Regions from separate parts of the Natranaerofaba carboxydovora genome, predicted to be linked through region 4. Evidence: riboswitches for the same ligand, from Rfam matches in the RefSeq annotation. Region 4 holds a riboswitch; each other region holds the start of a gene.
What was found. Region 4 has a riboswitch for cobalamin ahead of ACONDI_RS06780 (hypothetical protein). Riboswitches for the same ligand answer to the same signal wherever they lie in the genome.
Positions count from the first base shown of each region.

Region 1: it holds a riboswitch for cobalamin, as region 4 does, so the genes downstream of both, cobT (nicotinate-nucleotide--dimethylbenzimidazole phosphoribosyltransferase) here and ACONDI_RS06780 (hypothetical protein) in region 4, are expected to answer to the same signal.
Region 2: it holds a riboswitch for cobalamin, as region 4 does, so the genes downstream of both, ACONDI_RS15555 (lysylphosphatidylglycerol synthase transmembrane domain-containing protein) here and ACONDI_RS06780 (hypothetical protein) in region 4, are expected to answer to the same signal.
Region 3: it holds a riboswitch for cobalamin, as region 4 does, so the genes downstream of both, pssA (CDP-diacylglycerol--serine O-phosphatidyltransferase) here and ACONDI_RS06780 (hypothetical protein) in region 4, are expected to answer to the same signal.

Region 1 is NZ_CP054394.1:2,350,817-2,354,295, reverse strand. Features, by position in the region: gene ACONDI_RS11190 (DUF4127 family protein) at 1-1,055, shown strand, start outside; cobalamin riboswitch at 1,210-1,442, shown strand; gene cobT (nicotinate-nucleotide--dimethylbenzimidazole phosphoribosyltransferase) at 1,544-2,614, shown strand; gene ACONDI_RS11180 (hypothetical protein) at 2,751-3,137, opposite strand; gene lgt (prolipoprotein diacylglyceryl transferase) at 3,315-3,479, shown strand, end outside.
Region 2 is NZ_CP054394.1:3,250,274-3,253,752, forward strand. Features, by position in the region: gene ACONDI_RS15550 (FAD-binding protein) at 1-1,440, shown strand, start outside; cobalamin riboswitch at 1,561-1,751, shown strand; gene ACONDI_RS15555 (lysylphosphatidylglycerol synthase transmembrane domain-containing protein) at 1,907-2,911, shown strand; gene ACONDI_RS15560 (hypothetical protein) at 2,953-3,279, opposite strand.
Region 3 is NZ_CP054394.1:1,929,690-1,933,168, reverse strand. Features, by position in the region: gene ACONDI_RS09225 (response regulator) at 1-286, opposite strand, end outside; gene rbr (rubrerythrin) at 508-1,080, shown strand; gene pssA (CDP-diacylglycerol--serine O-phosphatidyltransferase) at 1,198-1,944, opposite strand; cobalamin riboswitch at 2,209-2,393, opposite strand; gene tnpA (IS200/IS605 family transposase) at 2,704-3,105, shown strand; gene ACONDI_RS09205 (RNA-guided endonuclease InsQ/TnpB family protein) at 3,110-3,479, shown strand, end outside.
Region 4 is NZ_CP054394.1:1,417,562-1,421,040, forward strand. Features, by position in the region: gene ACONDI_RS06775 (ABC transporter ATP-binding protein) at 1-1,572, opposite strand, end outside; gene ACONDI_RS06780 (hypothetical protein) at 1,626-2,192, opposite strand; cobalamin riboswitch at 2,323-2,500, opposite strand; gene lpdD (prenylated flavin chaperone LpdD) at 2,550-2,939, opposite strand; gene ACONDI_RS06790 (UbiX family flavin prenyltransferase) at 2,944-3,479, opposite strand, start outside.

The sequences.
Region 1 (3,479 bases), 930 kb from region 4:
TGGATGGGATTTTGATCTCTAGATATATTAATAAGGCTTATGATAGAGAGCCTTTGTTTTATCCGATATATCCTGAAGTACCAGAAATTATAAAAGACAATATTGATCCAGAATATTATGATCCAGAAGAGTGGATCCCTCTTCTAGAAGATATCCCCCTTGAAAAAAATATAGAAGCACGTATTAATGCCCTTGGGGGAGAGCTTGTAGATGATAGAGAAAAAGCAGATATCCTTTTATTTGTTAATAATTTAAACTGCGGTTGTGGTGAGATGACAGAGGACCTTGTAAAAAGGCTTAAGAGACAAATAGAACTTGATGAAGATGAAAAAATAGAAGTAAGGGATGAATTAACAGAGAGTATAAAAGAATTTGCTAGAGAGATATCATACAATCTCAATATGGGTAGGTATGCGGCAGTTTCTGATGTTGGAAAGCTAAATGGAGGATGTAAGACCTTTGTTGAAGGTTTACTAGAAGAAGTGGAACTTTTTGACCTTCTGTCATACAGCGGTTGGAATACTGCTGGGAACAGTCTTGGTCAGTCCCTTGCCCAGGCAAATAACAGGCATTTTTATATTTTGGCAGGTAGTGAAGATATTGAATATGAAGATAGATACTATCTTGATAATGACTCTAAGCTCCTTGGGGCTAGAGCTCAGGCAAGTCTGATCTTTCATAGATTTTCTAAAGACTATCTATATGCAGGTGGATTTCGTAAAGAAGTAATAGATTATATGGGTGAATTAGAAGATAATGATGGAGATCAGCATGACCTTGGTGAAGATTACGATAAGATTAAAGATTATTTTGATGATAAATTTAGGGGTGAGTTAGAAGAGTTTTATGAAGATTATTTTGATGGTAGGAGATTAGCTTTAGGGGATAGTGGGGACTGTGATTGTTGTGAAGGCTTTTGCAGTCTTGGTCTTGATGAGGGTGATCAGCCTGGTTATGTACTAAAAAGTTTGTCAAAGTTAGAGATTAACTTGCCCTGGAGAAGGTTGTTTGAGGTAGATATAACCCCAGAATTTGTAATAGAAAGAGAAGGGTAAGGATAGTATCGTAAATAATGGATTTTTGCTGGTTTTATGAAGTTTTTCTGAAGTTGACATTTTAGCTGTGGTATTGCTAAAATAAAATAGTGAAAATGTAACAGTGAAAATACATTTGAAAATATTACAATTGATTCTTACACTAGCGAATCAACAATTTAATATCCAAAAAGGTCCCCTCTCTTGGGGATAATAGGGAAGCCGGGCTTTTAACCGGCGCGGTCCCGCCGCTGTAATCGAGGACGAACCCCCATCATGCCACTGGCATCTACTCCTAATTAAAGTTATGCTAGGGAGAGTTAAGGTAAAGGAGAACAAAGGTGCTTGGGAAGGCGGGGAAGTAGGGAGAATCGAAGCCAGAAGACCTGCCTTTTTGGTGAGGGCGATAGTTACCCTAAGGATGATGGTAAAGTTCTTGGGCTCATTTTCTAATGGGCTCCAAGAACTTTTTTTATTTTCATTAAAACAAATTTAGGAGGTCGATAAAATTGAGTGAAAAGCTTAAAGATGTTCTTGATGATGTTATTGAAGGGATAGAGCCTTTGGATGAAGAGGCTATGAAAAAGGCACAGGAGAGGCTAGATGATCTGACAAAACCCCCTGGAAGCCTTGGAGTACTTGAAGAACTTGCCAAAAAGCTGGCTGGAATATACAAAGAGCCTATTCCTTCCCTTAAAAAGAAGGCAGGAGTTTTGATGGCAGCAGATCATGGTGTGGTTGAAGAGAAGGTGTCTGCTTTTCCTAAAGAAGTTACTGCCCAGATGGTGCAAAACTTTGCTGGTGAAGGTGCAGCAATTAATGTTTTGTCAAATCATGAAGGAGTAGAGCTTACATTAGTTGACGTTGGGGTTTATGAAGATATATCTGATATCGACAAGGTACTGCATAGAAAGGTTGCACCAGGGACTAAGAATATGGCTAAAGAACCAGCTATGACAAAAGATGAGGCTTTAAAGGCTATGCAGGTAGGTTTTGAAATAGCTGAAAAGTTCAGTGATGATGGTGTAGGAATTGTCTCTACAGGCGAGATGGGTATAGGTAATACCACTCCTAGTGCTGCAATAATATATTTATATGGAGATGCTCCCATTCGCCAAGTAGTTGGACGGGGGACAGGTGTTGAAGATGACAGGTTAGAGAATAAGATTAAGGCCATTGAAAAGGCTATAGAAGTTAACAGTCCTGATCCAGATGATCCTTTAGATGTGCTTTCGAAAATAGGTGGCCTTGAGATAGCAGGGTTGTGCGGTGTGTTTTTGGGCTGTGCAAGTAAAAGAATTCCTGTGATGATAGATGGATTTATTTCGGGAGCGGCTGCTGTTATGGCTTCTAAGTTTTGTGAGGGTAGTGTTAATTACATGATAGGGTCGCACTTGTCCAAAGAGCCTGGACATAATGTAATGTTATCCCTTCTTGGGATTAAGCCTATGTTTAGTATGGATATGAGACTTGGTGAGGGAACAGGGGCTGTCCTTGCCATGAACTCTGTTGAGGCAGCTGTGAAGATTATTAATGAGATGGCTACCTTTTCAGATGCTGGTGTCAGTAAAGATGAATAGTAAATTTTGGCAATTAGTATCTAACTAGCAATTGATATCTCAAATGGTTAATATAAGTTTGCTTTGGTTTGTCTCCCATAAAAACTAACTTATGGGAGACAAACCATAAAGCTATACTCGTTATGCTAGAAGGCTGTTACCTTGTGTAATAACCACCGTCTGAAGGTCTGTCTCTGTCATCTTTTTTATCATCCTGTTTATCATGGCCAGAGGTTTTTTCTTTTTCTTCTTCTAGCAGTTTACCTGCCTGTTTTTTAAAATTATCTGCTTTTTCTTTTTCTCTTTGGCCTTCCGGGGTATTTAGTATTAGTCTTCCTTCCCTGATCCATTTTTTTATGTATTTTCCTTCTACCCCTGTTTCAGAAATAATCTGATTGATGGTGTTACTTGGATTTTCTTCAATATATTCTTTAACTTTTTCAAACATGTTTTCAGCACATCTTTCACAAATTTCTTTATTTGCTTCAGCAAAGAAAGCGTTTTTGCATTTTTCACAGAGAAGGTTGTTAAATTCTTCGTTCATAAATAAAAACTCCTTTCAAATAACTATACTAAATAAATAACTACCTCTTTTCAAAAATAATAAAAAGTAATAAAATAAAAAAGCGAAGTATTATTATAAGGTGTAGTTAGAAATTATATAACATAAATGGTTATTTGGGAAGAAATAAACGGTAAATAAAAGAAAAGAGGGATACGATTGCGTCCTGAATTAATTGAGATAGGTGGAATGGCTATTTACTCCTACGGAGTTATGATTGCCATTGCGTTTGTGGTGGGAATTTTTTATGCGCTAAAGCAGGCGCCAAAAGAAGGATTTAAAGAAGATCATATATTAGAAGTTTTGATACTTGTAATAGTCCTT
Region 2 (3,479 bases), 1.4 Mb from region 4:
AAAGATCATTATAAAATGAGTTTTGAGGCGGGTGAAGGGGTTAATCAACAGGATATATTAAAACAAATGGTGGAAGAATCTCCTGAGGCATTTGAATTTTTGTCCAAAGAGTTAGGTATAGTGCTAAATAACACCGAAAGGGGCTTTCAGGTAAAAAAAGGGGAAAGACCCATTCCAGGATCTAATCTGATGGATGAATTGACAGCTATTGCAAAAAAATTAGGAGTTAGATTTTATAGCTTTCACCTTCCTGTAGAATTAATTAAAGATGGTGACAAATGCCAGGGTGTTTTGGCATTAGATGATAATAATGACCTTGTGTACTTCAAATCAAAGACAGTGCTTTTGGCTACAGGAGGATTTGCAGGGTCTTTTATGAAAAATGATAATCCACCAGCCATGAGAGGAGAAGGTTTAGTACTTGCTTATAGGGCTGGAGCCAGATTGAAGGACTTGGAATTTATACAATTTTACCCAATAGGTTTTAGAGATAAAAGGCTTCCTGGATTTATAGCTCCTATATTTTATCCAAAGAGTACTAAGCTAGTTAATGATGAAGGAGAAGATTTACTTAAAAAGCACCTAGGGGAAGGTTGGAATGCTAATACAGCTTGTCTTAGCGAAAGAGACAAACTTGGTAGAAAGCTAGAAGAAGAATGGCAGGCTGGAAGCCAAGTTTGGATGGATATGACGTCATGCCCTAAAGAAGAATGGGAGGGACTTAATTCTCTTCCACTGTATGAGAGGATAAGCTTTAATTTTGAAGAGAAGCCTTTCTTGATAGGACCGGCGGCTCACTTTACCATGGGTGGAATAGCATTAGATGAAAAACTAGAAACAGGTGTTAAGGGGCTTTATGCTGCAGGAGAAGTGGTTGGAGGAATTCATGGCGCTAATCGTCTTGGGGGGAATGCCCTGACTGAAGCTCTTACTTTTGGTATAAAATGTGCCTTAAAAATGGAGAAGAGATTAACTGATGGTGAAGAACTTAAAGATGTTGAACTATCAAATATCGAATATCAAAATCCTTTGATTAAAATATTGAATATAAGTAATAATTTAACTAAATCAAATAAAGAAGGTTTATTAGCTAATGAGGAAAATAGTAATGAAAATGTAAAAATTATAGATCGAAAATTAAAAGAACTGCACTGGGAAGCTCTCTCGCCTATAAGGGAAGAGGCCACCATGAAAGAGGGTTATAAAGAAGGTGAAAAAATAAGAGACAAAATCCTAAATCTCTGTAAATTAGCAGGAGAAGGTAAGGTAAGAAAGAAAGATTTGAAAGACCTTGTGACATGTGAAATGAGTTCAAAATTATTTCAATTGACTGTTAGGTCAGCACTTCAAAGACAAGAAAGTCGCGGTAGTCATTACCGTAAGGATTATCCAAATAAAGATGATGATAACTTTACTAAGAGTTTTTATCATCCACAGTAATATTATTTAGCTCTTTTAAAGTATTTCTGAAATCGCAGGAGGAAATTATTTTTTTAACGAGAATATAACAAACTAGCTTATTAATAAGAATGAAGTAAACATGTAATCTGAACAAAAATTAAATATATATATGAATTAGGTGCCTTATTTATAAGGTTAAAAGGGAAGTCGGTGAAAATTCGACGCGGTCCCGCCACTGTAAAGGGGAGATTATTTTCACATAGGCCACTGGAGAAAGGTGAACTTCTCTGGGAAGGCGAAAATAATTGATGAACCTGAGCCAGGAGACCTGCCTGATTTGTTTTTACCTTTGATCTACGATGGATAGGGAGGTAAAGTTTCGCTAAGATATCTTTATAATACTAGTATCACTTTACTGTTGGTTCCTACTCCCTTTCAAAGGGAGTTTTTTAATTTAGACGATGAATATGATGATGAAGTTTAGTGATTATGGAGTTGACAAACAATGAATAATAAACTTGTAAAAATTTTGAAAAGCATTTTTCTTTTATCAGTAGTAGCTATTATTTTTGCCCATATGCCGGAGTTTATAGCTAATGTAAAACAAATGTCTTCTGCGACAATTATTTGGTTGATTGTACTGCAGTTTGTTACTTTAGCATTAATAGCTATGCAGTGGAAATATTGTTCCATAATTTTATCTGATAAACTTGGTGGACAAGGTGGACAAGTAAAAGACTTTTGGATTGTTAATTCATATGGAACCTTGTTAGAAGGGGTGACTCCTGCTGTAAAGACGGGAGGAGAAGGTCTAAAAGTTGTTATGCTAATAAAAAGTTATGGTTACGATAAAAAGGAGGCCATAACCCTTGTTATAGCTCAAAAAATTATTAGTATATGTAGTTTTTTGATAGTCATGATGGCTTGTTACATAATTGTTTATAAAAGAATACCGTCGTTCTTAATGGATAATTTGCTATACGTAATCATTACAGCGACCATAATATTTTCTATAATCTATTTTGTTTATGCTTTTATTTCTAAAGAAAAGTTAAACTATTTATTTTATAAACTTGGAGTTAATAAGTTTAATCGATTGATCAATGAATTTTCTACTTATAAGAAAATGTTTTTAAACAATAAATTATCACTTGGAAAAGCTTTTTTGTTAGGTATTATTATCTGGAGTCTTCTAGGTTTGAAAACATTTTTTATAGTAGTAGATATGAATATAAATCTATCTTATGTACAGGCATCAAGTGCAACTTTTATGGGCTATCTATTTAGCATGCTGCCAATAAGTCCCGGTGGAATAGGGACCTATGAAGGTGCCATGAGCTTTCAATTATATAATATGGGCTTAACAGAAAATTTGGCTCTCACAGTTAGCATATTAAGCAGGTTATTTACATTATGGTTAACAATGCTGATTTCATTTTTTACTGTCACTATTTTAAATTTTGTGCGTACAGGGCAGTCCCTATTATATCAAAAAAGCAAAGGAGCTTGACAAAGCCCCTTTGTACATTTCTTAGTTAATTCAGCCTACAACTAGTCTTCGACTATCTCATTAGCACCAGATTGTTCCATTAGTTCTCTTATTCTATGTCTGTCATGTTTTGAAACTTCTACAGCTACCACAATACCGCCTTTTCCTTTTAAGCCTGAAATACCTTCGATAAAACTTTCAGTTTCTCCTAGGCCTTCACGTTCGGTTTGAACAAAACGTATCTCCTCTGTTTCAATTTCACTATTTACAAACTCATCATTTTTTATTTGACTTACAATCATATCTTTTCTATCAAGGCCAATTTTTTTAAGGCTGTCTATTGCAGAACTAGCACGTGATTTGTCTGGGAACCTTCCTACTACTCTCAAGCAAAATCCACCTCCACACTCTTTATTATATTTTTATTATTTGCTAAGTATTTAAGGCTATACTGATCGTTATTCTAAGGAATTTAATAAAAGGACTATAACAAAATTGCTTGTACATTACTTTCACAAATTATTTTTTTAAGCAGGATTACTATAAAAAATGTAGAATATAACCTGTGAAGCGATATGCAGGGAAAAAC
Region 3 (3,479 bases), 510 kb from region 4:
CAAGCCCGACTATTTTATCAGTTTCTTCATTTTTGGCTGTAAGCATAATAATTGGCAGGTATGGTTCTTTTTTATACTCTCTTGCCTTACGGCAAAAGTCAAGACCACTTATCCCGGGGAGCATTATATCTAAAACTACAAGATCAAAGTCATTTTGATATAATAGTTCTATAGCTTTGTCTCCACGGATCTCATGAGTTACTTGATAGCCTTCTTTTTCTAAATTATAGGTGACTAGCCTTGCTATGTGCTTATCATCTTCGACTAAAAGAATTTTTTCTGACAATTTTTATCACTCTTTCTTAAAATTAGTTATTTAATTTGAAATACCGGTTTTTATTTATTATCTCACAAAAATGTTAAGAGAAAATTAAGATTTAATAAATTAAAACAAAATTTTAAAATTTAATTCAAAAAAGTGATGGAGTGAACAAGGATTTTATATTAAAAATATCAAATATATATTAAGTGAAAATACTAGTACGTGAAAGGGAGAGGTGAAAACTTATGTCTATTAAAGGTACAAAAACAGAAAAGAATTTGTTAACCGCTTTTGCTGGAGAATCTCAAGCGAGAAATCGTTATGATTATTATGCCAGTCAAGCAAGTAAAGAAGGATACGAGCAGATTGCAGCTGTTTTTGAAGAAACAGCAAAACATGAAAGAGCACATGCTAAGCGATTATTTAAGTTTTTAGAAGGTGGCGAAGCAGAGATACAAGCTTACTTCCCTGCCGGAATTATTGGCACTACAGAAGAGAACTTGAAAGAATCAGCTAATGGTGAAAACCACGAGCACGCCGAAATGTACCCTGAATTTGCAGAAGTTGCCAAAGAAGAAGGGTTTAAAGAGATTGCTTCAGTGTTTGAAAATATAGCAATTGCTGAAAAGTACCATGAAGAAAGGTTTTTAGGTTTGCTTAATAACTTGAAAGAGAATAAAGTGTATGAAAAGCCTGAAGAAGTAACATGGAGATGTAGAAATTGTGGTTTTAACATTACAGGGAAGAAGGCTCCACAAGTATGCCCTGCTTGTGATCACCCACAAAAGTTCTTTGAGATGAGAGATTACAACTGGTAGAGATTAAATATTGCAAAATAGGGATTTCAATTAAGTTAAGGCCTCTCTTTGTTAGTTAAAGGGAGGCCTATTTTTTAGTAATAAAGGCTATTAGATGGCTATTAATATACCTGTTATTTACCGCTTAAATTTAATTTGAGAGTTTAGATTTGTAGGTTGAAAATGATTTAATATCAATGTTAGACCGCTTAAGTAGTATAAGATTAAAGTTATTGCCATAACAAAAGGATAGATTAGTACAATAACTCCAAATAAACTCACTAAAAGCAAGCTAAACCATTTTGAATATCTTAAGTTTGCATTATGACTTTTACTTTTTTTTACACTAAAAAAAGGTATTCTGCTTACCATTGATATAGACAAGGCTATTACTATCATAAAGAAAATAGATGGAGGGAAAACCGCATAATAAAAACTTAATAAAGCTAATAATCCTCCGGCTGTGGTGATTGGAAAACCACTAAAATTAGAATTGTTGTTGCTGCTTACATTAAATCTAGCTAATCTACATACGCCACATATTAAATAAATCGCTAGTATTAAAGAAACCCAATACGCATTATAAGGGAGGATAGTGTATGTAAATACAGCTGGTGCTACACCAAATGAAACAACATCACTTAAAGAGTCTAATTCTTTGCCAAAAGAGCTAGATACTCCAAGAATCCTTGCTACTTTGCCATCTAGAAAGTCTAAGAACATACATATAATAATTAATGTCAATGTAACTTTATATTGAGAATTTATTGTAAATATTATAGAGAAAAAGCCTAATACTAGATTGCTTAAAGTAATAACCGAGGGGATATTTCTTACTATAATATTTTTCGCATCGTGTAGTGTTAGCTTTTTAATTTTAATCACCCACCAAAATATTTAATATGTATTTCTTTTTATATACAATAATTGTTAAGTAAATAACTAATGAATTTAAACTATTAGAGATGTATATATGCTAAAAACCACATGAGATTGAAAATCGTTCTCAAACAGTTACTATTTCAATTGTATTCTATCTTAAAAGAATTTGTCAAGAAAAAAACTCCCCTGACAGGGAGTTAGTATTATCTATTTTATAATATAGCAAGTAAAATAGAATATAGTCACCTCCCCATCCTTCGTAGTTCTGCGGTGAACGCTAGTTAGGCAGGTCTCCTGGCTTGGGATCATTGGTTAGATTCGGCCTTCCCAGAGTGATACTCCAGTGGCATACTGAAAATAACCTTACCCTTACAGTGGCGGGACCGCTCAGGATTCTCACCTGATTCCCTTTTAACCTTATTAATAAAGGCACCTAACTCTTCGATATTAAATTTATAAAAGACCTAAAAGGATTAAAAAATTTATGTGTTTATAAATAATTCTAGCTTATTCACTTTATTCCTGCTTTAAAATTGCTAAATATGTAGTAAAAAAATAAAACGTAAAAAGTACTTTTCTATTAGCTGTAGTAATTTTTTTGGGATATCACTTGCCGGAATTAATATCCCATATACGAAAACTCCCTATATCCATTATTACAGTACAAGGGCGAAAAGCCCACGGTTTTAAATCGTGGGATGAAAGCCCATTTTTTTATAAATTATCGTTGCAGCACAAATAAAAAACATATACACTAGAGTTATGAAACAAGAATATAGAAGAACTAAAACAACCGTATCATTAATCAACTATCATTTTGTTTTCTGCCCAAGATATCGAAGAAAGATATTTTCAAATCAAAAGGTAGAAGAGCGATTTAAAGAAATTGTCCATGAAGTATGTATCGAACAGGAAATAGAAGTACTGGCAATTGAGTGTGACAAAGACCATACGCATTTATTTCTAAATGCTCTACCACAAATAAGTCCATCTCAAATTATGGCGAAAATAAAAGGGGTGAGTTCAAGAAAACTTCGTCAAGAGTTCAAACATTTAAAACATCTACCAAGCTTATGGACACGTTCTTTCTTCGTATCAACAGCAGGTAATGTATCAAGCGATACTATCAAAAAGTATGTCGAAGAACAAAAAACAAGAGGGTGAACTCATGGAAAAAACAGCGAAGATCAAACTACTACCAACAAAAGAACAAGAAAAACACCTGATAGATATATCAAAAGAATACATAAAAACCATTAACACACTAGTTTCTGAAATGGTCCAAGCTAAAAAATCATTAAAACTATCATCAAAAGATGTTAATGTATCAATGCCAAGTGCCGTCAAAAATCAAGCAATCCGTGATGCAAAAAGTGTTTATCGTAGATCAAAGAAGATAAAAAGAGTGCCTATCCTTAAAAAACCAATCTGTATATGGAACAATCAAAACTACAAAATCAAAGACAACATCATTGAATTTCCAGTATGTATCAATACTAAATCAAAGCGTATAGCCATAAAAGCCGTATTAACCGAAT
Region 4 (3,479 bases):
AAGGATTTGTGGATTTGTAGTAAATTCAGAAGTAAATTCTAGCGGCGAGTCATCAAAAATTACCTTGCTATCGTCTAACATAATTATCCTATCTGAATATTTCAAAGCCATCTCTATATCGTGAGTTATTAATATTACTGATCTGTCTTTATTAGAGAGCTTTCTTAATAAGTTCATTATTTTTAATGTTGTATTATAGTCAACACCATTACAGGGTTCATCCATAATAATGACATCTGGATCATTAATTAATGCAGATGCTATTCCAAGTAGTTGTATATTTCCCTTAGAGAGCCTATATGGATGCAGCTCGGCTACGTTTTCTATGCCTAGATTTTGAAGCAGTTTATTTACTTTGATTTTTCGTTCTTCATTAGAAACCCCCTGTATCTCTAGGCTGTATTCAATCTGTTCAAATACAGTATTTTTGAATATCTGCCACTCTGGATTTTGAAACATATAACCAATTTTATTTGCTAGTTGCAATCTTCTATATTCCTCTAAAGGTTTATTATCTAATATCACTGTTCCTTCTGTCGGGGTTAATAGTTTAACTATATGCTTAGCTAGAGTAGTTTTACCAGCGCCGTTTTTACCAATCAAAGAGATAAACTCTTTTCTTCCAATATCCAAATTCACATCTTTAATTCCACATTCACCACTGGGATAATAATGGCTTAAGTTTTGTATCTTGATTATAGGTTCAAAAGCTTTTATTTTATTTTTATTGTCATTTAAATCATCTGTGTTATCTGTCTTATAATTTGTCTTGTCCCTTAACTCATCGGTTCTTGTGCCTATGTTAGATGGTATCCTGATTCCTAAACTGTTTAGCTTATCAAGATTTTCATCAGCCCAGAAATAATCAGCGTCCTGATCGATCACTATGTTGCCGTTTTTTAGTACAATATATCTGCTGGCAAAATCAATCACCTCATCAAACCTATCTTCGATCATTATCATTGTTTTATTTTCCTGATGGCATAGCTTTTTTAGGTTTTGATAGATTTGCTTTCTGCCTAACGGATCAAGCTCCCCAGCAGGTAGATCCAAAATTAAAATATCCTGATTAAGGGCAAGAATACTTGCAAGGACAACCCTTTGTGCTTCTCCTCCAGAGAGAGTTTCTGGGTTTCTATGACGATAATTTTCTAAACCAACAGATGACAAAGCTTTTTCTACTCTATTTTTTATTTCGTCTTTTGGCAGCATTAGATTTCCCGGTCCAAAGGCAACATCTTCTTCCACGCTCAAATGAAAAAGTTGATTTTGAGGATCCTCTAGAACAAGACCAATATCTTTAGCTAACTTTGGAAGTGATATAGATGAAATATCTTTGTCATCTAATCCTTTGTCTTTTAGGGAAACGCTGCCGTTGTAATCTCCTTCCACAAAATTCGGAATAGCTCCACAAAGACAGTAAGCAAGAGTGGTCTTACCAGAAGCACCACCTCCGGTTATAACTACAATTTCTCCCTTTTTGATATCTAAATTGATATTTTCTAAAGCAGGAGTTTTTGTTCCAGGATAATAAAAATAGTTTATTTGTGCTTCTAAAACATTCCTTGTCATATAAAATCACCTATCTTCTTAATAACTTAACTTATTAGTATTTTTTGTATTATTTAGATTGTAAGCCCTGCTCTTTCAATCAAGCGTGAAATATATATTGTTGCCGCTGTTCCACCAGCAGTACCAACTGCTGCAGTCAAAATTGAAAGCCCTAATACCACAGGTACTGGTAAATTTAAAATATAATACATCCCAAGTCCAGTACATATATTCCCTGTAATATTTGTGGCTGCCTGTGCCAAAAGAAAATGATACCATTTTTCCATAGAAAACATTGAAGAGGAAATAGAAAAAGCTATTGAACCAAGCCCGTTAGCGGGGATAAAAAATACAGCAAGGGGCGAAAGACCAGAAGCTATTGCAATTAAAGCCTGGGTCTCTCCCATAATCACTCCTGCAGGTTGACGTAAAAGATATGCAACAAAACCCGTAAAGGTAGCCCACGACACCCCACCGATAATTAAAAGTCCAGGAAAAATCATATTGTCAATCCTGTGTGCAACCTGCTGGGCAAGAACAAAAACCACACCAATCAAAATTGCTCCAACTAAAGCTTTGGTATCTACCCTCCAAAACTTTTTGGTGCTTACGGTACTTTCAAAAGTTTGATTTGGTAACATAAAGGCGGACCCTCCTAGAATTAATTTAAAATATTATTTAACTAGTAGTACCTAAACAACAAAAAAAGCCCCCAAGCAATGCTTGAGGACTTTACCATCGTCCTTCAAGGTAACCTTCTAGTTCATAGTAGGCAACCCGGCTGTACAGGCAGGTCTACTGGCTCCAGTTCACAGTTTCCTTAAACCTTCCCATTCCCCTTATTTAATCTTGAGGAACAGTGGCATAACTTAAGGTCACTCCCCGTTACAGTGGCGGGACCGCTCAGGTCTTTCACCTGATTCCCTAGCACCTGCACGCCGTTTTATATTAAATTTCATTCAATCTCTGTCAACCCTGACGACTATTCAGTGAAAATTTTAGCTCAATTTCAAAGTTCTGTCAAGTAGGTCATAAGCTACTTCATAACAGTTGTTTGATAACTTTTCTATATCTTTTTGGTCAGCATTTGGTACATGAATACCTGCTATAACTGTCACAACCTGATTTAACTCTTTAGCAAACATCTCTGATATGGGCTTAGCTACAATATCATCTTTGTGGCCTGTCATATTAAAGACAGATGTTGTACAGCTTGTCTTAATACTATTTTCATTTTTGGTTTTTCTTGGAATGCTAATAATCACAGTACCTATATGAGGTTTTTCACCGCCAAGTATTTGTATTATCACACCCTCACTAGTGTAAGTAAGCTGACCGTACACAATAAAATTTTGCTCCCCTGTTTTTGAAACCAAAGTTTCTATCATACTGTTACTCCCACCTTTTGATCAAGTCATTTTCTATTCCTAACTGATCTAAGACCCTTGAAACAGTATGGTCTACTATATCATTAATGCTTTGGGGTTTGTGATAAAAAGCAGGCAAAGGAGGCATTATAACAGCTCCAATTTTGGATAGCTTTAGCATATTTTCTAAATGTATTGCAGTCAAAGGCGTTTCTCTTGGCAAAAGAACTAGTTTCCTGTTTTCTTTAATAGCTACTGATGCAGCCCTTGTAACTAAGTTATCATCATAGCCTTGAGAAATTCCTGCAAGGGTCTTCATACTACATGGTGCTATAACCATTCCATCATGTCTAAATGAACCACTAGAGATTGATGCACATAACTCATTTTCATCATAGATTGTATCAGCAAGTTCTTTTATGAAAGAGACGTTATAATCTGTTTCTATTTCGATTGTTTTTCTAGCCCAGCTTGTCAAAATCAAATGTGTTTTAATATTCTTATATTGACTTAAAATTTCTAATAATCTTATCCCATATATTGCTCCTGATGCTCCAGTGA